DNA from 2 places in the Pseudoalteromonas spongiae UST010723-006 genome. Region 2 is predicted to be linked to the other one. Evidence: predicted binding sites of a transcription regulator. Region 2 holds the regulator's gene; the other holds the start of a gene.
What was found. Region 2 encodes LexA, which represses DNA repair genes until DNA is damaged. Its sites were predicted from a motif close to TACTGTATNNNNATACAGTA; they were not measured.
Positions count from the first base shown of each region.

Region 1 (16,205 bases), 1.1 Mb from region 2:
GCTGTTTTTGAAGAACAATTGCCAGACTTACCTGATGGTGAGTTTTATTGGCGAGATCTCATCGGTCTTACTGTAGTAACTGATAAAGGTTACGATTTAGGTAAGGTCGACGACATGCTAGAAACAGGTTCTAATGATGTTTTAGTGGTTAAAGCTAACCCTAACGACGGATTTGGAAAAGGTGAACGTTTAATTCCATATTTAACCGAGAGCGTAGTGTTAAAGGTGGATTTAGATGCTAAAGAAGTTACCGTAGACTGGGATCCTAGCTTTTAAATGTCGCAACAGGCACACATGTGGTTCGGTGTTATTTCACTGTTCCCTGAAATGTTTGATGCGGTAACAAAGCAAGGTGTTACTGGTCGCGCAGTTAAAAACGGTTTAATCGATTTTAACTGTTGGAGTCCGCGTGATTATGCTTTTGATAAGCATAAAACTGTGGATGACCGCCCATACGGCGGTGGCCCTGGTATGCTAATGATGGTGCAACCATTGCGAGATGCCATCGATGCAGCGAAAGCTTCAGCGGGTGAAGGGGCAAAGGTAATCTATCTATCACCACAAGGTAGAAAGCTAGATCAACAAGGTGCGCAAGAACTTGCAAACCATAAAAAGTTGATTTTAGTGGCAGGTCGTTATGAAGGTATAGATGAGCGGTTAATTGAATCACACATTGACGAAGAATGGTCAATTGGTGACTTTATATTATCCGGTGGCGAACTCGCTGCAATGACATTAATCGATTCAGTATCTCGTTTAGTGCCAGGCGTGTTAGGTCACAATCAGTCTGCCGAGCAGGATTCATTTTCTGACGGCTTATTAGATTGCCCTCACTATACACGGCCAGAATTATTGGATGGTAAGCAGGTGCCCGCTGTATTGCTCAGTGGAAACCATAAAGAAATCGCTCGCTGGCGCTTAAAGCAACAGTTGGGTAGAACTTGGCTTAGACGTCCGGACTTGTTGCAAAACCTAGCTCTGACTGAGGAGCAAGCAAGGTTACTCGCTGAATTTCAGCAAGAACATAATGTTTGTGGCTAGAAGACAGTTACTCCTAGGAAATGTGAGAAATATAATGGCAAAAGTAAACCAAAATATTATTAAAGTGCTTGAAGATGAGCAACTTAAATCTGACGTACCAGAGTTCGGCCCTGGTGATACAGTAGTTGTTAAAGTACGTGTTAAAGAAGGTAACAAAGAGCGTCTACAGGCGTTCGAAGGTGTGGTAATCGCTAAGCGTAACCGTGGTCTTCACTCTTCTTTCACTGTACGTAAGATCTCAAGCGGCGAAGGTGTAGAGCGTGTTTTCCAAACACACAGCCCACTAATCGACAGCATCGAGCGCAAGCGTCGCGGTGCAGTTCGTCGTGCTAAGCTTTACTATCTACGTGAGCGTTCTGGTAAGTCTGCACGTATTAAAGAAAAACTTAACTAATACGTCTGAACTTTCAGAATCTAAACAGGCTGAGCTTTGCTCAGCCTGTTTTGTTTTTATAAAACAAAAAATTACCTATCAAACAAAGAACGTATCTACACAAGCCTACCAGATTCAACTCATTATTAACTTCGATAAACTCTTAATTGATGTGCGTTGCGGGTATTATTGAATTACACACCAAACCTTGGTAGTCACAGCAATACGAATTTACTCAACAAGCCTCTAATTCTTCGCACACTACTAACTATACTGTGGAGAGGTTTGCTGATTCACTTACTTGAAATTGTGATATTTGTATTATCTGATTTAGGCAACATCGTTGGTGAGCTGAATATTTGCATGTGATATTCAGGTTTATTGATGTGGAATAACCTCTTAAAAATAGCGACTCCAGAACTTAATGTCCTAAGTCTGTTAAAAATTCCGCGCTGTATCTAACAAGAAAGCTAACACCCTAGAAAGAGTTCTTAAATATGGGCTAAATAGCTAACTTGTATAACGTATTTAATTTTAACACTTTTACTCAGCGAGATAGCTTGATATTATTTTGTATATATTAATTTACTTGCTGTAAAGAAAGGTTTACTTTGTAATGGGCGCACTGAATACGTTAAGAGATCAAATTGATGAATGTGATAGGCAACTTGTTGAACTATTAGCTAAACGAAATCATATCACAGCTCAAGTTGGCGCTTATAAGCAACAACAAGGTCAACCCGTTTATGTACCATCGCGAGAAACCGAATTAATTGATGCACGGCGATCACAAGCAATTGCTGCTGGGGTAAGCCCAGAATTAGTCGAGGATGTATTGCGTCGACTTATGCGTGAATCTTACCAAAATCAACAACTCGGTTTAGCGTGCGTTGCGCCGCACTTATCGCCAATGGTGATAGTGGGTGGTAAAGGTGCAATGGGCCAATTGTTCATGCGTCAGTTAGAGCGCTCGGGTTATCAGGTGAACGTGCTTGATAAAGATAATCAAAGTGAGCGTGATAGTTTGTTATCTGAAGCACGTTGCGTGATTGTCTCTGTGCCAATTCATGCGGTTGAATCAGTTATTGCAGATATGCCAAAACTACACCCTGAGTGTTTATTGGTTGATATTACCAGCGTTAAATCATCACCACTCAAAGCGATGGAAATTCACCATCAAGGACCGGTACTGGCATTACACCCGATGTTTGGTCCCGATATTCCTCATTGGGTAAAGCAAACCGTTGTTGTTTGTCAAAATAAGCCCTGTGACGTAGCGAGTTCCTTACTTGAACAGCTTACCGTGTGGGGTTGTAATTTAGTGTCTATGGATGCTAAAAAGCACGATGAAGCGATGCAAATTGTGCAGGTAATGCGCCACTTAACGACCTTTGTTTATGGTCAATTTTTGGCGAAACAAAGCCATAGCCTTGAAGAAATAGAATCTTGCTCTTCGCCTATTTATCACTTGGAATTAATGATGGTAGGGCGCTTATTTGCACAGTCGCCAGAGCTTTACAGCGATATTATGTTAGCGCAATTTGAAGACGTCGCACCTTTGATGAAAGAGTATTGTGAGGTTTTCCAACAAACCTTTGAAAAATTGAAGGAAAATGATAAAGCGGGATTAATTGATGACTTTGCCGCTGCAAAAACCTTTTTTTCAGATTCTGCCAGTACCTTTTTAAGTCAAAGCAAAGCGTTATTGAGTAAGGCAAATGACGCGAAAGTGTTAGATTATTAAAAAGGGGCTTAGCGCCCCTTTTTTTATTCAGTTGCAACGCTTACGGCGCTCAACGTTTCACTTTGGTAACAACCAAGAATACGAATGTAGGCAGTCACTTCTTTAAGCGCATCTAGCGCTTTTTTAACTTCTGGCAAATCGATGTTTGCTTCTAGATCAACATAGAATACTTCTTCCCATGGATTCCCCGGTACTGGGCGAGACTCTAATTTTACTAGGTTAATGTTATGCTGTTTGAAAATCATCAGTGCATCAGCAAGCGCACCGGCTGACTGCTTAGTTGCCATAATTAATGTTGTTTTAGTCGGGATCTGCTTAGATACTTTAACTGCTTTACGCGCAACAACAATAAAGCGGCTGTGGTTATGGCTTTGATTGGCGAGGTTAGGCTCAAGTACCACTAATCCAGCCTTGCGAGCTGCGTCTTCAGATGCGATTGCAGCACCTGCATCATCTTGTAGCGCTTCTTTCAGTGCGCTTGATGTTGAGTCGCTGTAGGCCAGTTGTACGCCGCTTAAATTACTAATAAATTGGCTGCATTGAGCAAATGGTTGCGGGTGACCGTATATTTTCGTCACTTCTTCAATGGCAACTCCCGGGCTTGCTACTAAACAATGTTCTACCGCTTGTGTTAGTTCGCCAACAATCGATACCTGTGTGTGCTGCAATAGGTCATATACTTCGTTAATACTGCCTGAGCAGGTATTTTCGATTGGTAATAAACCAAAATCGGCCTGTCCAGTTTCTACTTTATTGGTGATTTCATTAAAGCTACTGCACCCTAGTTCAACAAGTTTGCCAGGGCGACGACTGAAGTATTTATGGCATGCAAGCTGGCTGTATGAGCCCTGACCACCCAAATAAGCAACGCGATTCGTTTCTGTGTGCAGATCTGGATTTAGGTTCTGCTGCAACATTGCTTGTTGATGCAGTACAGAATCTTCAATGATGGTTTGAAACACACGATTTACGTAATAACCGTCAAGCCCCAGTGAACTGCCATAACTAATGAGTTTTTCTAGTAACGCCTGTTCACGTTGCTCATCACGGATCGGTTTGTTGTTGGCAATTTTATACTCAACAACGCCGTGGCTGACGCGACGTCTTTTGGCGAGTAAGACTAGTAACTCCGAGTCTATCTCATTGATATCCCGACGTAGGGACTCAAGTGCATTGGACATTTTCTTTTCCTCATTCCCAATTGCAAAAAAAAACCTCCCAGTGGGAGGTTTAGTTTGACTTTAGCTTGTTCGTGACAAAGTCGCCTCCCGAGTTACGGATGGTGAAAAAAGAAGCTAAAGTTAAAGATTAATTTGTTCATATACCCGAATTTAGAAATAAGTGTTGTTAAAGTCAACAGTAAATTGAGAGTAACTTATGCCAAAACAGATTTTTTCATTATTTATTATGGCTTTTTTGCAATAAACCGAAAAAAAGGTGTAGAAATTAGTGAGATTCTTTTATAGTTCCAAGCACCACAATCAACGAGTTGCAGCAGAAGTAAGGTTACATTGTGAACTCTAAACATTTGGATGCGAGTTTTGGCATTAACGCACTTAGTACCAAGTTATCCATATTAATATCAGCCATTTGTTTAATAGCTGGATTATCTGCTGCGTACTTGATGGTTAAATCTGAGCGCAAACAACTGCTTTTTGAAGAGTTTGGTGTGCTAACAGAGTTATCGAAGCCATTTGTTAGCCGTTTTGAAAACCTACTTAATGAGAAAAAGCGCATCGCAATTGATGCCAATACCATAGTTACAGAAGCCCTTTATTCCGAAAGCGCGCTTGCTGAAAAAATCGTGCCGAGTAAGTTGGTTTTTGGTAAAGACGGCAGTATTCGCAGCTCTTCAAGTACCAATGTTGCGGGTGTTCGTTCTGCGGCTTTCCTTCCTCAGCAAAGCTATAGTCACGAATATAAACGTATTTTTTCGCAAACAGAAAAAGTATGGTCGCAAATCGCGCCGATTTTAACCGACGAAACCTTTTTTAATTTTTACTTTATTAGCCAAGACCGTTTTATTCGCATATCGCCACCAAACTGGGCGTTAAATGTGCCGGCAAGCCATGACTTTAGGCAGGATGTTTTTTACGAAATTGGAACGCCTGAATTTAACCCTAACTTAGAAGCAACCTGGACCCCCATTTATTATGATGACATTTGGGAGCGCTGGGTTATTAGCCTTATTGTACCGTTACATTATGGCGGAGAATTTAAAGGCGTTACTGGCAGTGATATTGAGTTGCCAAAGCTGCAGGCGATGTTCCCTGACAAAGTGGGTGATGCCAAGCTGTTTGTGTTAAACGGCAAAGGACAAATTATTCAGTTTGAAGGTAAAACAGATATTATCAATCGCCTCAGCGGCAGCATGAACGATTCGTTGGATACTAAAAACCAGTTACCAGATGAATTGCGTAATCAAGTAGACCAACTATTAACAAGTCAGCGTCATGAGTTGCAGGGTGAATTTGCCATTGACGACAGCAAGCATATTTTCAGCATCAAAAAGTTTAGTGATTTTGATTGGTATATTGGTGTTTATAAAACCCATTCTGAAGCACTTTCGGCGATTGATGAAATAGAAGTAAAGTTTTTTGGCTTGTTTATTTTATATGCTGTGTTGGTCGTATTGTTGCTGCATCAAACGCTTTCTCATTTAGTAATTAAACGTATTAAAGCATTGGTTGCAAGCTCGCGAGAAGTTGCAAGAGGGCAATTTACTACGGCGCAAAACCTAACGGTTAACAAAGACGAAATCGGCTTGCTCAATTTTGAGTTTGGCGCAATGGCAGGCAAGCTCGAAAAGACCATGCGTGATTTACGCCAAGAGCTAGATGAAAAAGAGCAAGCAGAGCAGCGCGCAAGAAGATTATCAAAAGCCGTTGAATTCTCTGGTTCAGCTATCGTAATTACCGATGAAAATCTCAATATTGAATACGTGAACCCTAAATTGCTTGAAATGACAGGGTTTGAGAAAAGTCATTTTATTGGACAACCATTACTTGTATTAATGGAACCCGATATGATGATTTTGGTTGAGGATATCGTTCAGGACTTACTTTCGCGCCATCACTGGAAAGGTGACACGTTACTGCATAACAATGACAAACGTGCACTTTGGGTGTCGTTATCTGTTTCACCAATTCGCGATGATAACCACAAAGTTTATAGCTATGTTGCTTCTGCGCAAGACATTTCCTTTGTAAAAGAAAGTCAGCGCAAAATGGAACAGTTGGCGTATTACGACACGCTAACAGGGCTTGCCAACCGTGCGTTATTTAGAATGCAGCTTAAAAAATCTTTAGCCTTAGCATCGCGCGGCCATTACTCGTTTGCTCTGTTCTATTTTGATTTAGATGAATTTAAACGTATCAATGATACATTAGGCCATGATGCGGGTGACCAACTGCTGTTGGAAGTAGCACAACGCCTACAAAAGCGTCTTCGAGCTGAAGATACCATTGCCCGTCTTGGTGGTGATGAGTTTGCTGTGTTGCTCAGTGGTATCGATGACCGCGAAAAAGCCACAGAAGTGGCACTCACCATCCAAAATACCTTAAGCCAGCCAATTCGCTTAGGTAGTAACGAGGTGATTGTTAGCGCCAGTATCGGTATTACAATGGCATCGGATCAAAGCCCTGAAGAAGATGTGTTACTGAAACATGCCGATCTTGCAATGTATGAAGCAAAAGCGTTAGGTAAAAACACTTATTACTTCTATAACGACACCCTTGATGCCGCGGCAAAAGAGCGATTATTTATTGAAAATGAACTGCGCATAGCGATTAAAGAACAACAGTTCGAGCTTTATTATCAACCGCAAATTGATATTACCAACGAGAAGATAGTCGGTTTTGAAGCACTGATCCGCTGGCACCACCCAACACTTGGGCATATTGCGCCAGATAAGTTTATTCCAATTGCTGAAACAACTGGGTTAATTGTTGAATTAGGTGAGTGGGTATTGTGGGAATCGTGTGCATTTGCTCAGCGTATGGCGCTTAAAGATCATGAGAGCAGCATCTCTATTAATTTATCAGCACGCCAATTTAAAGATACGAGTCTAATTCCTTTACTAGAAAAGGTGATTAAGAAAACAGGTATCGTGCCTGAGCGCGTGCACCTAGAATTAACTGAGAGTATGCTAATGGGCGATGTTGAAGGCTCTATTAAGCAAATGCATCAATTAAAATCGCTTGGGCTATCGTTGTCGATAGATGACTTTGGTACGGGATACTCGTCACTCAGTTATTTAAAACGCTTCCCACTGGATATCTTAAAAATTGACCGCTCATTTATTAAAGATATTCCAGAAGATAGCAATGATATGGAAATTACTGCAGCAATTATCGCTATGGCGCAAAAGCTTAATTTAGAGCTGGTTGCTGAAGGCGTTGAAAGCGATGAACAAATTGAGTTTTTAAAGCTGAATAAGTGTGATGTAGTACAAGGTTATTATTACAGTAAGCCGGTACCAGAACATGAGATTTCGTTGATGATAGATAAAATGAAAGGTATACACTTTTAGCGTTTAATTTGGTGATGGCTAGCTGCCATCACCAAGCAATGTCTATTATCCGCCTGCAATTTTCACCTTGAAGCCTTGCTGCTCAAGCAAACCCTTCAACTTATCGCGGTCATCGCCTTGAATTTCAATGATACCGTCTTTGACTGCACCACCTTGACCCATTTTAGACTTTAAAGTTTTGGCTAGCTTCTTTAAGTCATGAGCGCTTGGATCAATTCCAACAACGAGCATCACTCCTTTGCCTTTTCGTCCTTTTGTTTGGCGTTCAATACGCACCGCACCGTCTTTAAATAATTTTACATCGAGCTCAGGTGCTTCTTTTGGCTGTTTTATTCTTCCGGTTTCTGTGGAATAGACTAAATTTGAGTCTGACATAATAAATCCAAGTAAATACGCATGACGCAAGTTTATCATAATTTTGCAACCATATTATTGTTCAATTTATTTTTAGTTTTTTTAAGATAATATTTGCAAATTAGCGGGTTAAGTACTTAATTTAAGTAAAGCGAATGGCGTAAATTTAGCAGGCATTAGGACATTCCAAGGAGAATTAAATGAGTTTGAATAAGGCTCTATCGCCAGATGGCAAATTATTTACGATTGAGATTAAAGGCAAGTTTGACTTTAACTTAGTACAATCATTTAGGAGCGCATATGCCGATGTTGGCGTAAGTACTCCAAAAGTAATTATCGACTTACGTGAAACCGATTACATGGATAGTTCGGCACTGGGAATGTTATTAAATATGAAAAAGTCGTTAGGCGACTCTGTGAGCAGTATTCATATTACAAATTGCAGACCTCAAATTAAGAAAATTTTACAAATCTCTCGTTTTGATAAAAAGTTCGACATCGACTGAGCCATGAAAATTCTGGTTGTCGATGATCAGGAGCTAAATCGTAACTTACTGCGTTTTATGCTAGAGCAAGAGCAGCACCACGTTGCCCTTGCTTCGGACGGAGAAGAAGCACTAACGGTTTTCGATAAGTTTTCTCCCGACTTGGTTTTGCTTGATGTTGTAATGCCTAAATTGGATGGCTTTGAAGTAGCGCCGTTGCTAAAAGCCAAATCTGCAGATGTATATCTTCCTATCATTTTTATCACCGCATTGGATGACAAAAGCAGCCTAGAAAAATGCTTGCAGGTTGGTGGTGATGACTTTTTGAATAAGCCTTTCGATAAAGTAATTCTTTCGGCAAAAATTAAAGCCCATGCGCGGACACGCGAATTCAGTATAAAAACCTACAAACAAAACCAAGAACTTGCTTACTATCAGCTACATACTGAACGCGAACACGAGCTAGTTGAACATATTTTTGAAAATGCGCTGGAAAAGCGCTTTTTGTTACCTGAACTTGTTGAATTTAATTTATCGCCGGCATCCATGTTTAACGGTGACTTATTTTTAATGGCACCGAGTTGTACCGGCGGCATTTATGTCTTGATGGGGGACTTTACCGGCCATGGGTTAGCAGCGGCGATGGGAGCGCTTCCAGCATCAAAAATCTTTTATTCAATGACGCAAAAAGGTTTACCTGTTGGCGATATTGCCGCTGAATTAAATTCAACTCTCAGTGAATTATTACCAGGCAACATGTTTTGCGCGGCAACGATTCTTGAGCTAAACAGCTCGGGTCGATCATTTTCAGCTTGGTTGGGAGGGCTTCCTGATAGTTTTCTGTTGAGTAAAGAAGGCAAGGTTAAGCAGAAGCTAACATCGCGCCATATGGCATTAGGTATACTCGAAGAATACGAATTTGAACGCGATACTATTTACGTAGAAACGGAATTAGATGACAAAATTATCTTGTATACCGACGGTGTCATCGAGGCAGAAAATACCAAAGGCGAATTTTTTGGTGAAGAACGATTACTGCGCAAGGTGACGGCTTCATCGTTTACTGAATTAGGCTCCATTGTTGACTCGGTTAGGCGTTTTACGGGTAAGCAAGATCAGCAAGATGATTTAAGTTTAGCGTTGGTAAAATGCAGACCATCAAATATTGAGCCCCAATTGAGCGATGAATACATGACAACGCCGTTAAACATGGCAATGACATTAGATGCAGAACGCTTAAAACAAACTGATCCAGTTGTTGATGTTGTTGAAATGATTTGTGCGATGAAAGGCTGTTCTGAGCATCGCTCTAATTTGTTTTTGCTGATCTCTGAAACATTTAACAATGCACTAGAACACGGCGTATTAGGGCTCGAGTCCTGTTTAAAAGATAGTGATGAAGGGTTTTGTGAGTACTACGAACTTCGTGCTGAGCGATTAGCAGAGCTTTCGGCAGGGGCGATTAATATTGATGTGAGCTACTTACCAGAAGACCCCAAAATAAGTTTTACAATAACGGACTCAGGTGATGGTTTTACAAGGAAGAATATTGCTAATGACGACAATAATTTTCATGGCCGTGGCTTGGGCTTAATTAAAGAGATTGCTGAATCAGTTTCACAAAATGAGAGCGGAAATAGCATCACTGTAACGTACTCACTATTACATAATTAAAGTGGTACCATTATAAAACAGCATGTTAAAAGCTGCTTTGATTTGTTACTTTGCCATATTTATTTTTTATAAAAACAAAAGGTTAGGTGGTCTCAATAAAAAGTGCCAAATTTGCAGTACAAGCTACTACGCTCAATTGGTTAGCACATTTAAAATGTCCATTTGATTTTCTATTCACCTTATTTGTAACGGCCCATAAATGCCATTAACTACGTAATCTAAATTTATTTGTAATTTAAGTTAAGAATAGTATTGCATAAACCAATATAAGCCATGTAAACTTTATTTTTTAAAAGATGTTTAGATGGCTATATGGCTAATTCAATAGATTTTTCAGATTACGTTTTAGATACGCAAAAAGTGGCTGATTTCCGTCAATTAATTGAAAATGAAATTACGCAAACAGATCACTTGGATATTACGTGGCAGTACCTTATTCCTGAATTGGGCGAGGGCGGAACCTGTAGCTTATTCGGTCAGTTGCAAGAAGCGCCGTTTGATCTTACGCAGCATGTAGATAAGCGCCAAAAAAATGTTGATGCAATGGCTGCACTTGCTCGCATCGTTAAATTTGTTGAGCAACAAAACCTAATTGATTGGTTTGGTATTTACCAATCACGCTCGATTGATAATCAAACGCAGCTACTTAAATTAAGCTATTTTGGCAAACCAAGCCGCCCACTTTTTCCTGTTGATGAAGACTATGCGCGTATTAGCAACAATGCCTTTGTTGCGCTTTATGGCAAAGGACGCGTGATTAACAACGTAGAACACTATGTTGCTAATGGCGGCGAGTACTATACTTGCGATCCCGCAGTTAAATCGGAAGTTTGCCTGCCTTACTTTTCGAAATCTGGCGAAGTACTTGGCATTATTGACGCCGAAGCGTTTAATAATGATGTGTTTACGAGTGATGCACTAGCTTTACTACAGGCTGTATGTGAAATAGTACCCAATTACTTACCTGAATAATCTAAAGCAAAAAGTTCTATTGATTATCGCCATGAAATTTTCTTTAGATACTTCTCCACAACAGAGAGTATGGTAAGCTAGGGCTTCATCCCATAGCAAAAATTCAATTTAAGAGATAACTATGTTTGCAAACTTAAAGCCATTACCAACGGATCCAATTTTAGGTTTGATGGCCAAATATCGCCAAGATACAAATCCAAATAAAATCGACTTAGGCGTTGGTGTTTATAAAACAGAACAGGGTGATACCCCAATTTTAAGCTGTGTAAAAAAAGCTGAAGCGTTTCGTTTAGAAAATGAAACAAGTAAATCATATATTGGCTTAGCTGGTGATTTAGGTTTTTGTGCAAAAATGGAATCTCTATTACTGGGTGAGCATAAAGCGCTTTTAGAAAACCGTGTTCGCACAGCGCAAGCACCAGGTGGTACAGGTGCTCTACGTGTTGCTGCAGAATTTATCGCAAAAGCAAACCCAAATGCGAGCGTATGGGTAACTACACCAACATGGGCAAACCATATTGGTTTATTCTCAGCTGCTGGTTTAACAGTTAAAGAATATCCGTATTACGATTACGAGAATAAAGGCTTATTGTTTGATGAAATGATGGCCACCTTAAAGACAGTTCCTAAAGGCGATATCGTGTTGTTACACGCATGTTGTCATAATCCAAGCGGTATGGATTTAAACGCAGAGCAATGGCAACAAGTTGCAGATCTTGCAAAAGAAGTTGGTTTTACGCCGTTAATCGATATTGCTTATCAAGGTTTTGGAATCAGCCTTGAACAAGATGCGGCAGGCTTACGTTTATTAGCTGAAACAGTTGATGAAATGATCATTTGTTCTTCTTGTTCTAAAAACTTTGGTCTATATCGCGAGCGTATCGGCGCGTGTTCAATTATTTCAGAATCGAGCGCAGTTGCCGACGTTGCTAACTCAGTACTATTAAGTGTTGTGCGCAGTATCTATTCAATGCCGCCAGCTCACGGTGCTGCAATTGTTGATACTATTCTTGGTAGTGAAGAGCTAACTGCCGAGTGGCATCAAGAGCTTGCGGAAATGCGTAATCGTATTAATGGTTTACGTAGTACGATTGTTGAGGCGCTTCATAGCCGTGGCGTTGCACAAGACTTTTCATTTATTGAAAAACAACATGGTATGTTCTCTTTCTTAAGTATCACGCCAGAGCAAATTGAACGTTTACAAAAAGAGTACTCAATTTACATTGTCGGCTCAAGCCGTGTAAATGTAGCAGGCGTTAGCCAAGCAAACTTAGATTACTTTGCCGATGCAGTTGCAACTGTAATTAAGTAAATTTACGCATAAATAAAAAAGCCACCTTCACGGTGGCTTTTTTATTTAACTTACTTTTTTAATATCAGTTACTTTTGCTTTATTGTTAGGCGGGGTTGGTTTTCCCCCTTTTAAAGCTGCAATAAATTGGTCTTTACGTTTTGCCATTTCAAGGGCCAGCGCTTCATTTTGTTGCTCGCTTAACGGCACATCAACTTCACCAAGCATGGCTTCAAGTGCTTCCGCAATATCCAACATTTTGTCATATGCGTCTGCCTCTTTTTTTGATGTAAATGTCATGCGTTCGACTCCATCTCTAACTACTTTGTAACATACCTCAACGGCCATATTGCACCTTCTTAACTGTTGTTTTATACAGTACTATAGCAGTAACGAAAAAAAAATAAAGTGTAATTATAATCACACCTTACAGAACCCCGCTGTGGTAAGCAATTTTAGCGACTAAATGCTTGATAACATTGCACCGCTACAGCAAGTACATTAATCTTACATTATGTAAAAGATTAAGGGGTTCTAATGTCAATTGATCAGATAACAACGTTTCTCGGTTGGGCGACCATTGCTAATTGTTTAATCGTTAGCGTTAGCATGGTGATTTTTTTACTTTTTCGCAGCACCATTGTCAGTATTCACAGCCAGCTATTTAACGTAGAGCATAAAGCATTGAATGTAGTTTATATTCAATATTTTGCTTTTTATAAGATCTTAATTGTTTTCTTTAATCTCGTTCCTTATTTAACTCTTAAGTTAATTATGTGATTTAGGCCTTTTTGAAATGTTCCGCTTACAAGGAGTTTTAAAGGTTTGCTTTATCGCCATGCTGATATTTTTATCAGGCTGCGATAACGGGAATCGTCAAAGTAAACTTAATCAGGCATCAATTACCTCGATTAGTTTGGCAATTGATTTGTGGCCAGGTTATTACCCAGTTATTCTTGCTGATGAGTTGGGTATGTTAAAAAAGCGCAATATTAGTTTAGAGTTATCAATCCCGCGTAATACCGACCGCATGTTAGCTAAATTTGCGGCGGCAGAGTATGACGCGATTGCGGTAGCACTGGGTGATGTAATGAACCTTTCACAGCAGTACCCTGATGCACGCATTGTTATGGTGGCAGACGAGTCGAGTGGCGGTGACGCGATTTTAGCGCGAAGTGACCAACAAGTGATTAAAGGCACTAAAATTGGCACCAACTTAGGTGGTTTTGGTGAGTTATTAGTACGCCGCTTTTTGGATGCAAACGACATCGCAATTGATGATGTGACGCTAATGAATATCGAAGTGTCGCATGCTGCGAAGTTACTTAACAATAATAGCATCGACTATGCACATACTTGGCAACCCTACGTAGATGAAATGGTTGCAGGTGGTGCGCACGTTGTGTACTCAAGTGCCCAAACACCGGGCTTAATTCCAGATGTTATAGCGATGCAAAGCGCGTTTATTGAAAATAATCATGAGGCAGCGCGTGGGTTTGTTGATGCGTGGTTTGAGGCGCAAGCTTGGTGGCTTGAAAATCCAAGTAAAGGTAATGAAATCATTGCGCGAGTCATCAAACAAACACCGCAAAGTATTAAGTTAAATGGCGTTAAACTGTTAAATCGAGCGGATAATTTTGCAGCATTTACGTCGCAAAATAGCGCAGGCTTAAACAGTGTTATTGGTGTGTACAATCAATTTTATGTTGGGCAAGGGATCATTGCTAAACCAATTCGCAGCGAGCGTTTACTAGATGCCCGGTTAATTCAATGAAACTAAAGTTTGTATTGAGTGCCATTTTGTTGGCCTCATTAGTGCTTCCTACATCGTTTATTTCATATATTGCGTATACGCAAAAAGTCGCAACTAACGAACAAAACCAAGCCACGGTGCGACGTCTTACGCTTAACCGCAGTAAAGAACGCGTTGAATCATATTTAAATACAATTTTAGAGTATGTACGTGCCGACAGTAATATTCCCCAGTTTGCCAACTTTCTTACCGCTTATGGTACTGAACAAGAAGCACAACTCGCTGAAATAAATGCTATTTTGCGAAATGTGATCGTAAAAGACACATTGAATGTTACCTCGGTGGCGCTTATTAATACAGCGGGTAAAAACATTCAAGACATTCGAATTGGCCAACAGAGCCGAGATGAATCGTCATTCGCTTACTTTAAACGTCAATCTATGTCGCCAGCACCAGTAATGCATTATTCAGGTGCAAACAATAAGGACCCTGAAAGTATTTATTTTTCATCGCCGATCCGCAGCAGTGATGGGAAGGTAGTAGGGTATTTGCGCTTAATGTTAGAAACATCGGCGATTCAACAACTCGTAAATAGCATTGCAAAACACCTAACCTATTCTCAGTGGCTAACGATTAGCGCAAACGAAACGCCAATCGCAGATTCACGCCAGCGACAAAAGCGCTTGGAAGAGCGTGATAATGTTTATAAAAGTTACGCAAAAATCAAACCGTTTGAGTGGCAAATTGCCTTGATACAAACGGCGCAAGAACACAATCGTAACCTTGCTAATTACCGTCAATTTTTATTGTTACAGATTGCCATTTTGTTGATTGTTTCGATATTCGTCAGTTTGGTTGTTGCGCGTCTTATGTCTCGTCCAGTAGAGCGTGTTAAAAAATTAGCAATTGAAATTGCACATCAAGACCTCGATAAACGCATTCGCGGTGGAAAAATCGATGAATTTAATGAGCTTGCCGCGGCAATTAATTCAATGGCAGATAATTTAGTGGAAGGTTATCGCAATTTAGAGCGAGAACATCACGAGTTAGAACAAATCCAACAGCAAGTGACTGAACTTAATGAAAAACTCGAAAAAAGAGTGTTAGAGCGTACGCAGCAATTAAGCGCCCAAAACCAAGCGTTAGAAAGTGCGATGCAACAAATTGTACAAAGCGAAAAGTTGGCGTCACTTGGCAGTTTAGTGTCGGGTGTGTCACATGAGTTAAACACACCAATTGGCGTGGCGCTTACAGCAGGAAGCTTTGCACTTGAGGTTCATAATAAAATTGCAAATGAACTTAAGCAAAAATCGCTATCAGTTGACTCCCTGTCGAAGCATCTTCAGCAATTAGAAGAAGCGATTGGGCTAGTCACCAATAATTGTCACAAGGCAAGTGAATTGGTTGTAAACTTTAAACAGATTAGCGGCGACCATACCAGCAATAAACGCCGTGTGTTTAATTTAGCGCAAACACTCGAGGTAGTGGTTAACACCTTAAATACAAAATTGCTGTCAAGCAATACGGTCAGTTTTCACGGGCTAGAAAATGTCGAAATAGACAGCTTTCCAGGTGCTTTTGAGCAAGTCTTTATTAACTTAATCAACAACTCGCTGGTTCACGGGTTTGATGACAGTGTACAAGGCAAAATTAACATTTCAATACAGCAAAGCGACGCAAATTTTATTGTGATTAATTACACCGATGACGGTAAAGGTATTGATATTGCGCATCGCGATAAAATATTCGACCCATTTTTCACGACGCGTCTTGGCGAGGGAAGCAGTGGTTTAGGCTTGTATATTGTGTTTAATCTTGTAACCGGTGTGCTTGGTGGAGAAATTAAATTGTGTCAATCGCAGGGGAAAAGTGGCGTATCGTTTGATATTAAGCTACCCACTGTTGCACCTATTACAAAAATCGAATGAGTTTGAATAGATTGTAAATTTTAGTGGTTTGAACTGTTATAACTTGGTCAATCTTACCT
Region 1 covers NZ_CP011039.1:939,906-956,110, forward strand. Annotated here, with positions in the region: gene rimM (ribosome maturation factor RimM) at 1-276, shown strand, start outside; gene trmD (tRNA (guanosine(37)-N1)-methyltransferase TrmD) at 295-1,041, shown strand; gene rplS (50S ribosomal protein L19) at 1,076-1,435, shown strand; gene tyrA (bifunctional chorismate mutase/prephenate dehydrogenase) at 2,031-3,158, shown strand; gene PSPO_RS04470 (chorismate mutase) at 3,182-4,339, opposite strand; Phe leader region at 4,364-4,480, opposite strand; gene PSPO_RS04475 (EAL domain-containing protein) at 4,672-7,689, shown strand; gene yciH (stress response translation initiation inhibitor YciH) at 7,735-8,064, opposite strand; gene PSPO_RS04485 (STAS domain-containing protein) at 8,244-8,549, shown strand; gene PSPO_RS04490 (ATP-binding SpoIIE family protein phosphatase) at 8,553-10,202, shown strand; gene PSPO_RS04495 (GAF domain-containing protein) at 10,515-11,174, shown strand; gene PSPO_RS04500 (amino acid aminotransferase) at 11,296-12,486, shown strand; gene PSPO_RS04505 (YebG family protein) at 12,532-12,813, opposite strand; gene PSPO_RS04510 (DUF6868 family protein) at 13,003-13,245, shown strand; gene PSPO_RS04515 (ABC transporter substrate-binding protein) at 13,262-14,239, shown strand; gene PSPO_RS04520 (sensor histidine kinase) at 14,236-16,146, shown strand.
Region 1: a site for LexA is predicted at 12,827-12,846, ahead of PSPO_RS04505 (YebG family protein). Genes of this name have one in related genera too.

Region 2 (16,205 bases):
CCCGCCAATGGCATGCCAGTGGTAAACATGTGGTGCGCCCATACAATAAACGACAAAAACGCGATTGATGCTGTGGCATACACCATTGAGGCATAGCCAAACAGTTTCTTACGTGAAAACGCTGGAATAATCGTCGAGATAACACCAAACGCCGGTAAAATCATGATGTAAACTTCAGGGTGTCCGAAGAACCAGAAAATATGCTGGAACATTACAGGGTCGCCGCCGCCTGCCGCGTTAAAGAAATCTGTGCCAAAGTATTTATCAGTTAGCACCATAGTCACCGCCCCAGCAAGTACCGGCATCACCGCAATTAATAAAAATGCAGTAATTAACCACGTCCATACAAACAGCGGTAATTTCATATACGTCATGCCAGGTGCGCGCATATTCACTATGGTTACAATTACATTGATTGCCCCCATAATTGAACTAATGCCCATAATATGCACAGCGAAGACGAATAGTGCCGTATTATCATTGCTGTATGTGGTTGATAGTGGGGCATAGAACGTCCAACCAAAAGCTGGGCCGCCGCCTTCCATAAATAACGACATAAGCAGAATGAAAAACGCAAATGGTAAAATCCAAAAACTCCAGTTATTCATGCGCGGTAGTGCCATATCTGGCGCACCAATCATCATAGGGATCATCCAGTTTGCCAAGCCAGTAAACGCAGGCATAACTGCACCGAAAACCATGATTAGGCCATGAACTGTAGTCATTTGGTTAAAAAAGTGTGGCTCTACAAATTGTAAGCCTGGTTGAAATAATTCGGCACGAATAACCAGTGCCATTGCGCCACCCGTTAAAAACATTAACAGAGCGAATAGCAGATATAGCGTACCGATATCTTTATGGTTAGTCGTAAATAGCCAACGTTTTAAACCCGTTGGCGCATGATGGTGGTGATGAGATTCAGCTAGTGTTGTCATTATTGTGCTTCTCCCACAGATTCTTGAATATCACTTGGTTGCACTGAATCGCCAGTGTTGTTACCCCAAGCATTTCGCTCATAGGTCACTACTGCCGCTAATTCTTTTAGTGACAACATTTTGCTATAGCCTTGCATTGCTGTTGCTGGCTTGCCATGAACCACAATATCGATATGTGCTTTAACATCGCCAAGTGCTATTGGGCTATCTTTTAGCGCTGGGAACACACCTGGCAATCCCATCCCAGTAGGTTGGTGACACGCAGCACAATTAGCCATATACACTTGTTCTCCTAGCGTCATTAGCTCATCTTGAGATAGTGTAAGATCAAGTGACGCTTTTTCTGCAGCCGCTGCTTGCGCTTTTTCAAGCTGCGCATTTGCCAACCACTGTTCAAATTCAGCAGGCTCTTTAACTTCAACAACCACTGGCATAAAGCCATGGTCTTTTCCGCATAACTCAGCACACTGACCGCGATAAATACCGGTCTCATTGACCTTAGTCCACGCTTCGTTAATAAAGCCAGGGTTCGCATCTTTTTTAACCGCGAACTCAGGTACCCACCAAGAGTGAATTACATCGTCCGAAGTCATTAAAAAGCGTACTTTTTTTCCTTTTGGAATAATAAGGGGTTTATCAACATCTAATAGGTAGGTTTCTGTTTTTTGATCTTGATTGGTGATTTGTTCACGTGGAGTCGAAAGAACAGAATAGAACGACACATCGTGGTCAAGATATTCATAATGCCACTTCCATTGTGACCCTGTGACTTTAATCGTTAGGTCAGCTTTAGTGGTGTCTTCCATGGCAATCAAGGTTTTGGTTGCAGGCACTGCCATACCAATCAAAATTACAAATGGAATTGCGGTCCACAGTATTTCAATTTTGGTACTTTCATGAAATTGAGCAGGCACTGCTCCTTTTGATTTACGGTGATGAATTATTGCCCAAAACATAATGGCAAATACTACTAATCCAATAACGCAACAGATATAAAAAATTGTCATATGGAGCTCGTAGACATCACGGCTGATGTCTGTCACCCCAACAGGTAAGTTATATTGACTCGTCCCAACTGCTAAAAAAGGAAAGCTCAATAGTAACCATAAGGATAGTTTCACTAGCCTCATGCTCGCTCCTTAGCTAATTATTATTATGTTGTTAGGAAATGGTCAGTGAAAGTTTTAGCGATTAAATCGCACGACGCACTACAGCATCACTCCATTTTCTTTATTATACTTGTTTTCTAAAAGCCGCACTTTGCTTAAAAAGAAAACAAGGTTACTACTAAGGTCTAGTAAACGATTAAATTTTACGCAAGTCAAATTTAAGATAAATTTTTTATAAATCTATAAGTTAGCGATTTTTGAAGATGTAAAAATAGAAGGGGTTATAGTAAGAAATAGGGTGTTTTAAAGCAGGGTGAGGCTAGCAAAATTACTCACTAGCCAAGGTCAACAAAAGTGTATTACATCCAGTCAGCATTTCTAATAACGCCAACCGCAAGGCCTTCGATATTAAAATGATCATGCTCTAAATCGACTTTAATTGTGTCAAAATCGTCATTTTCTGCATGTAATAGTACTTGTTTGCCTGCTTTTTCAAAACGCTTTACCGTTACATCTTCATCAACACGGGCTACAACCACTTGACCATTATTCGCCACTGGCGTGCGATGAACAGCAAGTAAGTCACCATCCATAATGCCGATATCCTTCATACTCTCACCACGTACACGCAGTAGGAAATCTGCACATGGGTTAAATAGGTTTGGATCCACTTGATAATGGCTTTCAATGTGCTCATTAGCCAAAATAGGTGAACCTGCGGCAACTTGACCAATTAATGGTAAACCAAGTTGCTCGGGTTCATCTTCTTCCACTAAACGAATACCACGGCTAGCGCCTGGCACCATTTCAATTACGCCTTTCTTGGCTAATGCTTTTAAATGCTCTTCTGCAGCGTTTGCACTTTTAAAACCGAGTGTCGATGCGATTTCTGCGCGCGTTGGCGGCATGCCAGTATCTTTAATAAATACTTTAACAAGTTCTAAGATTTGTGCCTGACGTTTTGTTAATGGTCTCATTCACTGGTTTTCCATACAGTACAGATAACTGTGAGTATATACAGTTATTCTTATTTCGCAACTTTTAATTATTTGATAATTAGCACTATGCTTAGTTACAGACGATAATTGCTGCAAATCAAAAATCATCGCAGTAAATTGCTTTATTTTTCCTCTGGCACGACCAGTTATTTAATCTTTTAGAGTTAACTGGTATGCTAGCGCCCCTTTTGTTTTTAGGTTGGTGTTATGAAGTTGGTTGGCTCTATGATTCAGTGGTTTGCAAACGGTATGAACAAGCTTTTAGTACGTTCGAAAATAGTGCCTGAACACCCTTTAGACAACCTCGCAATAGATAAGAACAAGCCGACCGTTTACATCACATTGTTAAATTCTTTTTCTGATTCAGCCGCGTTGCGCAGCACCTGTAAAAAACTCGGCTTACCAGACCCTCAGGTCACTCAGCAAATTGGTGATAAACAAGTTCCAAGGTACATTCCAATTCATCATCGCTCGCCACTGTTTGGTAAAGCCAAAAAAGACAGCCCAGCGCTCGAAATTAGCGAAGAAATATTTGCAGCATTAAAACAATCTGACGTTACCGATTTACAAGTTATTCCGGTCACCATTTTATGGGGACGCAATCCAGGTAAAGAAAAGCCAGGCCTTGGCACTATTTTATCCAGTTCTCTTACACCAAGTTGGTTACGTAAAGTATTTGTCGTGTTACTATCTGGCCGCGACAACTTAATTCGTTTTAGTCGTCCATTAGAACTATCGCAGCTTACCAGTAAGCAACAAAGTGATGATTTACCGCATAAACTCATTCGTGTTGCCCGCGTCCACTTTAAACGTCAGAAGCTCGCTGCGCTTGGCCCTAAACTGCCATCTCGCGATCAGCTGTATCAAGGTCTTTTAGCATCAAGCACTGTCAAAGCCGCAATTGAAGATGAAGCAAAAAGTAAAAACATCTCAATTGTAGAAGCACGACAAAATGCCATAAAACTCGTTGATGAAATTGCTGCCAACTATAACGAATCAATGATCGGTGTTTCTGAGCGCATTCTTACTTGGCTGTGGACCAAGCTATACAACGGTATTGAAGTAAATAACCCGGAACGGATTCAAGAGCTGACCGACAAAGGCCACGAAATCATCTATATGCCGTGCCATCGTAGCCATATGGATTACTTATTACTTACTTACGTTATTTACCATCAAGGTTTTGTACCACCGCATATTGCAGCAGGTATAAATTTAAGTTTTTGGCCTGCAGGCCCAATATTTAGACGCTGTGGCGCCTTTTTCTTACGCCGCTCGTTCAAAGGCAACAAGCTTTATTCCGCAGTGTTCCGTGAATACTTAAGCCAGTTATTTATAAAAGGCTACGCTGTTAAGTTTTATACCGAAGGCGGCCGCAGCCGAACTGGCCGTTTGCTTCCACCTAAAACCGGTATGTTAGCGATGACATTACAATCAATTTTGCGCGGTATCGATCGTCCAATTTCAATCGTGCCTGTATATATTGGTTACGAACATGTAATGGAAGTAAACACTTACCTTGGTGAACTTGCTGGACAAAAAAAGAAAAATGAGTCAGTACTGGGCGTATTCAAAACTCTACGTAAGCTCAAGAATTACGGCAAAGGTAATGTAAACTTTGGCGAACCAATCAACATTAATCAATACCTTACCCAGCACCAGTCAGATTGGCGCGACAGCATTGCTGCAAATGAAAAGCCTAATTGGCTAACGCCAATGGTTGGCAAACTTGCTGATTCAGTTATGGTCAACATCAACAATGCGGCTGCGATCAATGCCGTTACTTTAATGTCATCTATTTTGTTAAACACCGAAAAACAGGCGATGACGCGTAACGAGCTCATTGCTTGTATGACAAACTACCTGAGATTGCTTGAATTAGCGCCGTACAGCAAAGATGTCAGTGTGCCAAACAAAAGCGCAGAAGAGCTGCTTGAACACGCACTCACGTTAGATAAATTTGAAGTGATTACGCAAGGGCGAGTTGAAGTAATCCGTATTCAAGACACGCAAAAAGTATTACTGAACTATTACCGCAATAACGTACTGCATTTATTCGCAGTACCAAGTCTAATTAGCTCAATCTTAATTAGCCAAAAACACATTTCTCGCGACCAGCTAATCAAGCAAGTTAACGCGTTATATCCGCTCTTTAAACAGGAGTGGTTTATGCAACCGTATTGCGAAACGTATCTAAATGACTCACTTGAAGCCTTGAGCGGTATTGGGTTATTAACCGTTGAAAACGATGCGATTTCAGTTAATCCTAGCAGCAAATCTCTAGCTCAGCTTAACTTGTTAGCACGCTTTATCCAGTGCACATTAATTCGCTATGCCAGCGTACTTAAATTAATTCTGGCAAGTGACAGCATTTCGCGCGACCAGCTTGAAACGCAAAGCCAAGATTTTGCACAACAGCTTGCACAACTATTTGGTATCGATACACCAGAATTCTTCGATAAAAAAGTGTTGTCTGGTTTTATTAGCACGCTTAAGCATAACCACATGATTGATGATTGCGAACAAGGCCGCATCACAGGCAACGAGACAACAAAGCAGTTGAGTCAAATTATTCTAAAACAACTTAACCCAAGTATTGCCAGTGCACTTGAAAACTAGCTTTTATCGACAACAAAAATAAAGGCGGTATACACCGCCTTTTTTATCCATATTTTCTAATCACACCTTCTTGAATCGTCGAGGCAATTAACTCACCTTTCTGATTAAAGAACTGCCCTCGAACTAACCCTCGGCCTCCACTGGCTGAAGGGCTATCTACAGCATATAAAATCCATTCATCTAAACGGAATGGACGATGAAAGTACATCGCATGGTCAATGGTGGCAACTTGCATATCCGGTTGTAAAAATGACAAACCGTGCGGTTGTAACGCTGTAGGTAAAAATTCAAAATCAGAAGCATATGCAAGCAAATATTTATGCACTCGCGGGTCATTTGGCATATCGCCATTAGCTTTAAACCATACATAGCGCTCAGCAAGAGTTACTTCAGGCTTAAACGGGTTTTGAAAATTAACCGGTCGCATTTCAATTGGCTTGTCACAAATAATTTTATTGCGAATTTTTTCCGGGATCAGTTCTTTGTGTTCGCGATAAACATCCAGTGACGATGGCAGTTTTTCAGGGCCTGGTACATTAGGCATCGCCGCTTGGTGAGTCACCCCCTCTTCATCCACTTGAAAAGAAGCAGTCATATAAAATATCGGCTTACCAAATTGAATCGCTTTAACTCTGCGCGTGCTAAAACTGCGGCCATCGCGAATGTTCTCTACATCATAAACAATCGGGTGATCAACATCGCCAGGTCTTAAAAAGTATGAGTGCAGCGAGTGCACTTGCCTATCTTCTGCAACGGTTTCTTTTGCAGCAGATAGCGCTTGCCCCATAACTTGACCGCCAAAAACAGCTTTAAAACCAAGATCTTGGCTAGGGCCACGATACAGCCCCTGTTCTATTTTTTCTAACTTCAGCAATGCTAAAAGATCGTTTAGTACCTGACTCATAACACTATTTCGTAATTTCCTAGTATCGCTATAATAGCAAACACCTGCCACTTTAACATTAGCGAGAATAGGTAATGCATTATTGGTTATTTAAAACAGAGCCTGACGAATTTTCTATCGACGATTTAAAAGCAAAAAATGATGAAATTTGGGATGGTATTCGCAACTATCAAGCACGTAACTTTCTACGCGACCAAGTGGCGTTAGGCGATCTCGTATTTATCTATCACTCTAGCTGTAAACAACCCGGCATTGTTGGCATTGCTAAGGTAATTAAAACAGCCTTTGCCGATCCATCTCAATTCGATGCGCAATCAAAATACTTTGATGCTAAAGCAACTCCCGATAACCCAAGATGGATAAGTGTTACATTAGAATTCGTTGAAAAGTTACGTATTATTCCACTCACCAAGCTTAAAGCCGATCAGCAATTGGCAGATATGCATTTAGTGCAAAAAGGTAGCCGACTATCAATTCAACCGGTGAGAGAATCTGAGTGGCAATATATACTCGATAAATACACTAGCAATTCACTTAAATAGCCACGTAAAAGAGTAGCCAAAGAGTTTATTTAAAGAGTGAATTGATTACCAGAGTGACGTTCGGCATGTTTCTCGCTGTTGCAATCATCAAATTGCACCACGATTTACAAGTATACTAAGTAAGCAGATCGGACTAGACAGTATTCTTTTTAATGGTTTAGTATAAGTTGTCTAATTTTTAATTGCGAAAGATTATGTCTGCTTTAACAAATAAGCCTACAGCGGAGAGAAGGCAAGGAGAAGGTGATTTAAATGCCTTTTGGAGCAACTTAAGTTTTGCCCAAAAAGTCGAATTAAATAAATTAAATCGCTATGGTTATCAACTTGCTTTTGCGCGAAAACTAGAAGAAAACTACCTAGCATTCGCAAGATGTGATACTAGCTATGCAACGATCGACTATCTTGGTGAAGTCGATATGGAGCCACATTTTCGCATTCGCTAAAAAGGCAACCTAGGTTGCCTTTTTATTAATTGCTTAATGCACTATTACATCGATTGCCAATCGACTTCGTCACTGAGCACTCGCTCAACAGACATATAATGCAAAATGTCGCCCTGTTTTATTTCCATTTCTAGCGGCGGATTCAAGTCTAATCCCTCACCGATACGGTTATGCGCTACACCTAAAATGGTCGCATCAAACTGCTTTTTAAAGTGGAAAAATAACACTTCAAATTTAACATTTTGCTTAATTTCACCGACTTCCAAACTAAACTGAGTATCACCATGTAACGTTGAAAGCAGCTCTTCTTGAATACGACTTGAACCTGGATCTTGCATCGAGCGTACCAAAATTTCTACCGACTTCGAGCTCGTAGATTCCACGTTTTTACAGTGTTCTCGCAACATCTCACTTTTACTTTCATCAAGAAAGTACGCGCTGATATGACAAGATGAATGCACTAAGCGACTGATTTTCAGCGCTGTAGTAAACGTATGATCATCATCGTTGCCATCAACGATTACTTTATCAGCACCATCTATTGCCACACGCTTAAGTTCATCAACATCAGTGAAACTTGAAAGGCGAACAAAATCCACGTGTGGGTTATCTGAAAACGGATGCGTCATCTGCTCGTCAACGGCCAATAAAATTCGTCGCTCAAGGCGCTTGTTATCAGCCAAAATATAATTAATCATCTTACGTGTGCGCGAAGGATGATAACCAAAAATTAGAATATGTTCGCTTTGTCCTGAATAATCTTTATCGCCCGTCATAGATGCCTTGATTAACCCCGTAATACTTTGTCCAACTTTACCTAACACCACACCAAACAGTGCTAATCCAATAGGAATTTGCACCAAGGCTACAAATAGTTTTCCCCAATCGGAGCTGGGACTTAAATCACCATACCCAACCGTCGAAGTGGTCACTATGTAGTAATAAATAAATTGATTTATCCCTAATAACTCTGTTTCTTTCGCTGCAAATAAACACACCCAAGTTAAGAGCATATGTGCTGCCAGCAGAGAAACAACCGACGTCCAACTTACATAGTGAATATGGCGTCGAATAGCTACTAGAATTTTCTTTATAACTAAGTTCATGATAACTATTATTTATTTTACTAATGATACGCACTGTAGCGCCATCTAATAAGTGGAGCAAGCAGTACGTGAAATTATCTCAGTTTAGATTGCAGTAAAAAAACAGCAAATTGATAGGCAAAATAATGAAACCCGTTCTAGACTTAATTTGAACTGTTAAGTTCGACAAAGGCAAACTCAGCGAAAGCTGATGACGCAAAGCTATCGGTCTAAGGGAGCACTCCTATGATTGCGAAGCTGCCACGATAACAGGTCGGGGGCTATGTAGGCTGCTTCGAAACCATCTCACGAATATAAGAATCATGGGACTTTGGAGCAGCCTTTATTTTAGCAATTCACCCTTACGCTTTTTTCGCCGTTTCGATGTATGCGTCAATCTGTGCTTCGAGTAAATTCAGAGGAAGTGAACCGTTTTTCAAAATTTGAAAGTGGAACTCTCTAATATCAAACTCAGCTCCTAACGCTTGCTCTGTCTTTTTACGTAAGCGCTTAATAGTTAACTCACCAATTTTGTATGATAACGCTTGGCCAGGCCACGAAATATAACGATCTGTTTCAGTTTTAATATTGTGTAGCGACAGCGCAGAGTTATCCTGCATAAAGGTCATTGCGCGCTCACGACTCCAACCAAACATATGCATACCTGTGTCGACAACTAAACGTGCCGCACGCCACATTTCATAGGTTAAACGGCCAAAATCACTGTAGGCATCTTGGTAAAAACCCATTTCTTTGCCGAGGTATTCAGAGTATAAGCCCCACCCCTCGCCAAATGCTGAAATATAGTGACTACGACGATAACCCGGCACATTTTCTAGTTCTTTATTGAGTGATATTTGTAAATGGTGACCCGGCACAGCTTCGTGCAATGTTAATGCTTCTAACACATAAAGCGGACGCTTATCTAAGCCATATGTATTTACCCAATAATACCCGGGCGCAGTGTCTTTATTCGCACCGACATAACGACCCGTTGTATATTTAGGCGCGATTGAGTCTGGTACTGGCGCTACACCATACGGTGTGCGAGGTAGCAGTTTAAAAAACTTAGGTAACTGCGCATCTGCTTTTTTCGCTATAAACGACGCTTCTTTTAATAGTTGCTCAGCCGATTTAGCGTAAAACTGCGGATCAGTTCGTAAAAATTGCACAAATTCAGCAAAACTGCCGGTAAAACCAGTTTTCGCAATTACTTGCTGCATTTCATCTCGAATCCGCTTCACCTCAGCTAAACCCAACTGGTGTACCTGCTCGGCGGTCATATCAGTTGTGGTGTAATGCTTAACACGATTTTGATAAAACTCACTGCCATTCGGCGTGGTTGAAATACCAATTTCGGCACGTGCATTCGGCGCATATTCGGTTTCAAAGAACGATAAATAGCTTTGGTACGATGGAATCACGCTGTTGCTTATAATCGATTGCGCTTGCGTTTTAAGTTTTGCAAAATCAGCGTCAGAAATGTGCTCTGGCTTGTTTTTAAATGGCTTATAGAACTCCGACTGTTCTGGGCTTTTTACAATAAACGCATTAATTGAGTCCTCATAACCTAACAGCACTGGTTTTGGCTGAGTTAGCCCTATCGCAATCCCCTTTTTCATCCACGCTATATTCTGCTCAAAATAACGCGGTACACCTGCAAGCCGTTTTAAGTAAAGCTGATAATCTTCAACGGTTTTAAAGCTGCTGCGCGACACCATAAATGACAATGCAGAGTGAAAACCAAACTCAGAGGTTAACGGCATGTAGTGTGCATTAAAGTCATACTCATCTACCGAGTTTTGCACTTGAGAAAATATAATCGCGTGGTTAATCCGGTTTTGCTCATCCAACGCGCTCACATCAACAGCGTTTAATCGCGCTAAAAACGCAACATTCTTGGCATGATTATTAGCTAGAAACTCAGGTGATAAATCTGGTAAAAAATAACCGTTAACACCTTCTTTTTGTTGATACGGGTCAACACTTTTACGATATGCCACAATGTCATTCGCAACACTTTCAAAGACACTCACGCTCTGCGCTTGCACACTCGTTGAAGTAGCTGCGGTGATATCTTGAGTAGATTGGCAACCTACCAATAAAGTACTAGATAATGTTAACGCAACTAGGGATAAATTGAACGGTTTCATAAATAATAACCAAAATAGAAAATTGACCCAGCATACGCAAATTCAATTTTTAATCTCAACTTATTTGCGACCAAGTAAGTAAATAATTGCAAAAAATCATAAATTACTTAATTCAAAAACACTTAAACCCAATAAAATCAAAACAGTAAATACAGCAATCATACATTTTTTTCATATTTCACTGAAATCACATCGTGTCACCGGTTAAATTTAAGCTAAATAAAAGGGAGTTTTTTTAATAATTAATAGACTTTTCCTATTCCCAAAAGATAAAAATTGTTTTCTAATTACTTTGGACTTCAATGGATGAAGGTTGCTAGTAATTTAGGGTGAATATTTAAGCAGTAATTAACCACTGAGGTTGGGGTTTTATGAAGTACCATGATTCCATGGCACAGGCGCAGCAAAAAATGACGGAGGTTTGCTGGTTTTTAGAAAGGTATAACTTACCACCAATTCCGATCAACTATCATACGATCTATAGCTATATCTCAAAATCTCATGATGCGCTGTGCGAAGAAATTGAAGCACTGCTTGCTGCCGACGAAAAATTAGATAGTTACACCCTAGAAAACCTATTTAATCGCTACTTATCTGAACACGATTCAAGCCAAAAGAAGCTTGTTAAAGGTGTGTCAGAAACAATTGATATTATGGATAATTCAGTTGACCAGAGCAGTGATAGCGTAAACAAGTATATTGCCACATTAGATAGCAGTTTAGTTGCCATTGACGATGCAGATATCAGTGAAGCAAAACAGCTTATTGCTGACCTAATTGATGCGAGCTATGAACTAAAAGGTTCGCAACAACACGTGCATGAATCATTATTACAAGCTAGACAAGAGCTTAAAAATTGCCAGCAGCAACTGCAACAAATTGAAAAGCATCGCCATGTTGACCCACTAACCGGCCTATATAAAGAAACCTACATGGTGGATAAAGCTGCGGTTTGGGTAGAGCAAGGTAAATCCTTATGTGCTATAGCCATTGATATTGATGACTTTAATGACTTTAATGAGAAGTATGGTCAAGCGGTAGGCGATGTTGTCATTGGTAAAGTCGCCAAAAAAATTCGTTCGTACGTGCAAGACAGTGGTCTGCCCGTGCGTACTAAAGGCAAAGAGTTTATGATTTTACTGCCTGACGTTAGCGTACAAACAGCAAAAGAAATTGCAGAACGCATGCGCTCTGGTGTAGAAAAGCTAAAATTTATAAGCTCTCGCAGTGGTAAGCGCTTACCAACACTAACCGTTTCGTTAGGTATTAGCGAGATGAAAGAAAAAGAGCAAGATCTTAAGCAGCTAACTGCAGGCGCCAGACACTCTGTCGCAAGAGCCAAACTTCAAGGTAAAAATAACGTATTTTTTAATACGCATTAGGTTTTATGGCGATAAGGCTATTTAACCTAAAATCGGCGTAAAATTTAATACAATTGTTACCCAATCGCGTGAGGTAGTGCGAGCTTAAAGCCCTGAAAGCCATCGCTACCTAACTGCTGCGCCCATTTGACCTGTTCTTCAGATTCAAGCTGCTCGCATACCACAACAACACCCAAACTGTGCGCTAATTTAATAATATTCTCAAGAAAGTACCAAGAATCTTGTTTTTGTTCTAACTCACGAATAAAGCTACCATCGAGCTTAACAATATCAACTGGCCACTTCCGCAATGCGAATAATGTATTGTCTCCGGTACCAAAGTGGTCAATCGCTACTTTAGAACCCAATTTATGTAACTTAGAAATAACCTGCGGCGCGAGCTGACTTTGCGACAACATTTGTTCATCGAACTCCCAAATTATAGAAGCAAAAAAGTCTGCAAACTGATGCGCCTGTCCAATCAACCAAGTATAGAAGGTATCGTCTAAGATACTGTGGACCGACACATTAATACTCACAGGCAAATCCAGCTGCCCTTTTACATACCAACTTCTAATCAAATTAAAAATACGCTTATCGAGTTCGCCACTTGCTGAAAATTGCTCGGCTTTTGATTGCAGTAATAAAGTAGGGATCACTTCGTCCTGGTGGGTGATTTTCGTGAGCACTTCTGAAAACATTAAACTAACTTGGTCTGACATCATTACGCTATGTTGCGATAAGCCCAGTGTTGATTCACTAATCGCCATTAAAACACGCTCACGTGTCGCTAGCATATCTGATACTTTTTTAATATGTTGAGACGGTTCATATAGATGATATTTTCTGCGTTCTTTCGCAGCAATTAAAACGGCTTCATCTGCCGCTTTCATAACCTTCGACATTGCCTCACCGCTTTGCCACAACACAGCGCCTACTAATACTTCTTTCTTTTGCTGGTATTGCCCTTGCAAACGAGCCAAGTGCGACGCCATGTCACTCAAAACTTTAACTAGCTCATCTCGCGTAACATGCTGTAACACACACGCAAATTCATTGTCGTTTAAGCGAAAAATTCGTGCATTAACACCTTGCTTTGAATGTGTTTGCAAGGTGTATATCACATCTTCTAAAAAGGACCGCGCTACCGAAAACCCCTCTTTACGACGAACCGTTTCCCACTCACTTAAGCGCACTAATATTAGTGCTCCGCTTTGGTTTTTCTCATCACTTAGCAATTGATCAAATTGCGCGCAAAACAAACGGCGATTACCAAGTTGCGTAAGTTCATCTCTGTATAACGCGTTTTTAGCATGTCCCAAGCGCTGAGTTAGCTCGTTGACTAGCTCTTTTACTTGATTTGTCATGCGATTGTGGCTCGACATTAACGCGTTCATTTCAGCCACACTTTGTATCTCAGGTGCCTCGGTAAACTCTTTATTTGCAAGTTTATTGGTGTGTTGATGCAAAGCATCGATCGGGGCTTTAAGCGCGCGAATTGCAATATGTAAAATAAACCAAGCAAAACAGATGAAAAAAGCAAATACCGCACACACATCTTTAAATGAGTCATAGATATAGTTATTCGCGGGCGAAGACTGTAGCTGCAATTGCACCATGTACTCTTGCTCTGCAAGTGCGAAACTTTGTTGAAATAATGGACTAGAAACAGACAGGTAATTTGCAAGCCACTTTGGCATAGTCGAGGGCTGTGTAACACGCTTTTCAATTAAAGTTTTATCAAGGTGCTGCACTCTAATATAAGCATATTGATGTAAACGGCTAAACTGCGAAACATGCTCCGTCAATAACTGGTGATTAGCATTTGCAGACTGCGAAATACTTTGCACTAACGTTAACCCCAACAATTCAGTTTGCTCAGCGAGCTGATGCTTCATAAATGCCTTGCTATTGCTCACGGTAAAACTGGTAATCACAATAAAAAGTGAGACCATAATGAAAGCAACAATCACATTAAAATAGGTTTTCAGGGTCATCGATTGTTTTGACTAATTTTTATTCCATTATTCCAGTTTAGTGTGAGATCAATAAAAGTGCCCAATTTAAGCACTAAGGCACGCTGATGATTGTCATTTGTTATTCCATTCGAGTAAACTATGGGCGTTAATAATCATAGGATTGAAAATGAAACCACACGACGAGCAAACTGACTTTGGTTACAAATCTGTTGCACGAGAAGAAAAGCAGGGCCTAGTCGCCGATGTATTCCATTCTGTTGCAACTAAATATGATGTAATGAACGATTTAATGTCGTTTGGTATTCACCGTTTATGGAAACGCCACACAATTGCTTGCTCGGGCGCCCGCGCTGGCCAAACAATTCTTGACTTAGCCGGTGGCACAGGTGATTTAACGGCACGTTTTAGCGATATCGTTGGCCCTGAGGGGCAAGTAGTATTAGGCGATATTAACGACTCAATGCTTAAAGTCGGTCGCGAAAAACTACGTAATTTAGGTAAAGTAGGTAACATTGAATACGTACAAATGAACGCCGAAGCGTTACCATTCCCAGACAACACCTTTGACCTTATTACAATTGCGTTTGGCCTTCGCAACGTAACCGATAAAAGTAAAGCTCTGGCGTCAATGCAGCGTGTATTAAAGCCAGGTGGTCGTTTACTGGTGTTAGAGTTTTCAAAACCTATTCACCAACCACTGAGTAAAGCCTACGATTTCTACTCGTTTAACCTGTTACCGAATATGGGCAAGTTAGTTGCGAATGACGCTGAATCATATCGTTATTTAGCGGAATCAATTCGCATGCACCCAGATCAAGAAACGCTCAAGCAAATGATGGAAGATGTGGGTTTTGAAATGACTAGCTACGAAAACCTAACTGGTGGCATTGTGGCACTTCATAAAGGGTTTAAATTCTAAGCTTATGGTGTCGAGCCTAATTTCTGCCGCAATAGAACAACTGCTTAATCAACTAATCAAGCTTGATGGGCAGTTTGTCTCTGGGTTACATGCAGCTACGCGAAAACAGCTTACCATTGATGTTACCGATATTTCGTTGTTTATTACGCTGTTATTTGATGGTCAACGCTTTCATGCTTTACCAAAAGGCGATAGCCAAAGCGACTGCCTCATTCGCGCAGATTTAAGTACCTTGCTTGAACTCAAGCAACCAGAAAAAGTAACCCAACTAATTCGCAGCGGTAAACTCGACCTTGAAGGTGATTTAAATCTTGCCCAACAATATAGCAAGGCATTTAACGCGCTGAACATCGACTGGGCTGATAATTTGTCATCGTATTTAGGTGATGGCCCGGCATACACGCTAGTTAATGGCATTAAACACGCGGTTAGTAACGCAAAAAAACAAAGTGCGGTATCACAGACAACGTTTACCAGCTTACTGCAAGACGAGTTAAAAGTGTCTATTCACCCACTGGAAGCGCAATTATTTAAACAGCAGTGTCGCTCATTACAGCAAGGCTTAGCGCAATTAGAGCAGCGCGTAGATAAGCTTTGTAACGCAATTTAAGGGCTCAATTAGTGCATTTTTCACGTGCTTATAAAATTATTAAAACCTTTCTTAACTATGGTTTAGATGAACTAATTCCGGCACACCTGTTTCCTTGGTATGGCAAACTCGCGCGCAGTTGTTTTTTTTGGCTTGGCAATAAACATAAAGATAAAAGTGTCGGTCAGCGTTTGCGTTTAGCCCTTGAGTCATTGGGGCCTGTATGGGTTAAATTTGGCCAAATGCTATCAACTCGCCGTGATCTATTACCCCCTGATATCGCGAAAGAACTTAGTTTATTACAAGATAATGTCGCACCATTTGACGGCAACAAAGCTAAGCAGCTAATTGAACAAGCACTAGAACTCGATGATATTCATCAGCTATTTGAACAGTTTGAACAAACACCGCTAGCTTCCGCATCTATTGCACAAGTTCATACTGCACAACTAAAACACGCAGGCGAGCTACACGAAGTTGTGATTAAAGTTATTCGTCCTGACATTGAAGACGCTATTTACTCTGATCTCAAGCTAATGGCACAACTGGCCAAATTAGTTAGTCAATTT
Region 2 covers NZ_CP011039.1:2,948,915-2,965,119, forward strand. Annotated here, with positions in the region: gene ctaD (cytochrome c oxidase subunit I) at 1-935, opposite strand, end outside; gene coxB (cytochrome c oxidase subunit II) at 935-2,065, opposite strand; gene lexA (transcriptional repressor LexA) at 2,404-3,021, opposite strand; gene plsB (glycerol-3-phosphate 1-O-acyltransferase PlsB) at 3,250-5,661, shown strand; gene tesB (acyl-CoA thioesterase II) at 5,705-6,565, opposite strand; gene PSPO_RS13595 (EVE domain-containing protein) at 6,640-7,107, shown strand; gene PSPO_RS13600 (hypothetical protein) at 7,302-7,550, shown strand; gene PSPO_RS13605 (potassium channel family protein) at 7,595-8,656, opposite strand; cyclic di-GMP riboswitch class I at 8,817-8,901, shown strand; gene PSPO_RS13610 (DUF885 domain-containing protein) at 8,998-10,788, opposite strand; gene PSPO_RS13615 (GGDEF domain-containing protein) at 11,160-12,170, shown strand; gene PSPO_RS13620 (EAL domain-containing protein) at 12,227-14,047, opposite strand; gene ubiE (bifunctional demethylmenaquinone methyltransferase/2-methoxy-6-polyprenyl-1,4-benzoquinol methylase UbiE) at 14,295-15,047, shown strand; gene PSPO_RS13630 (ubiquinone biosynthesis accessory factor UbiJ) at 15,055-15,657, shown strand; gene ubiB (ubiquinone biosynthesis regulatory protein kinase UbiB) at 15,669-16,205, shown strand, end outside.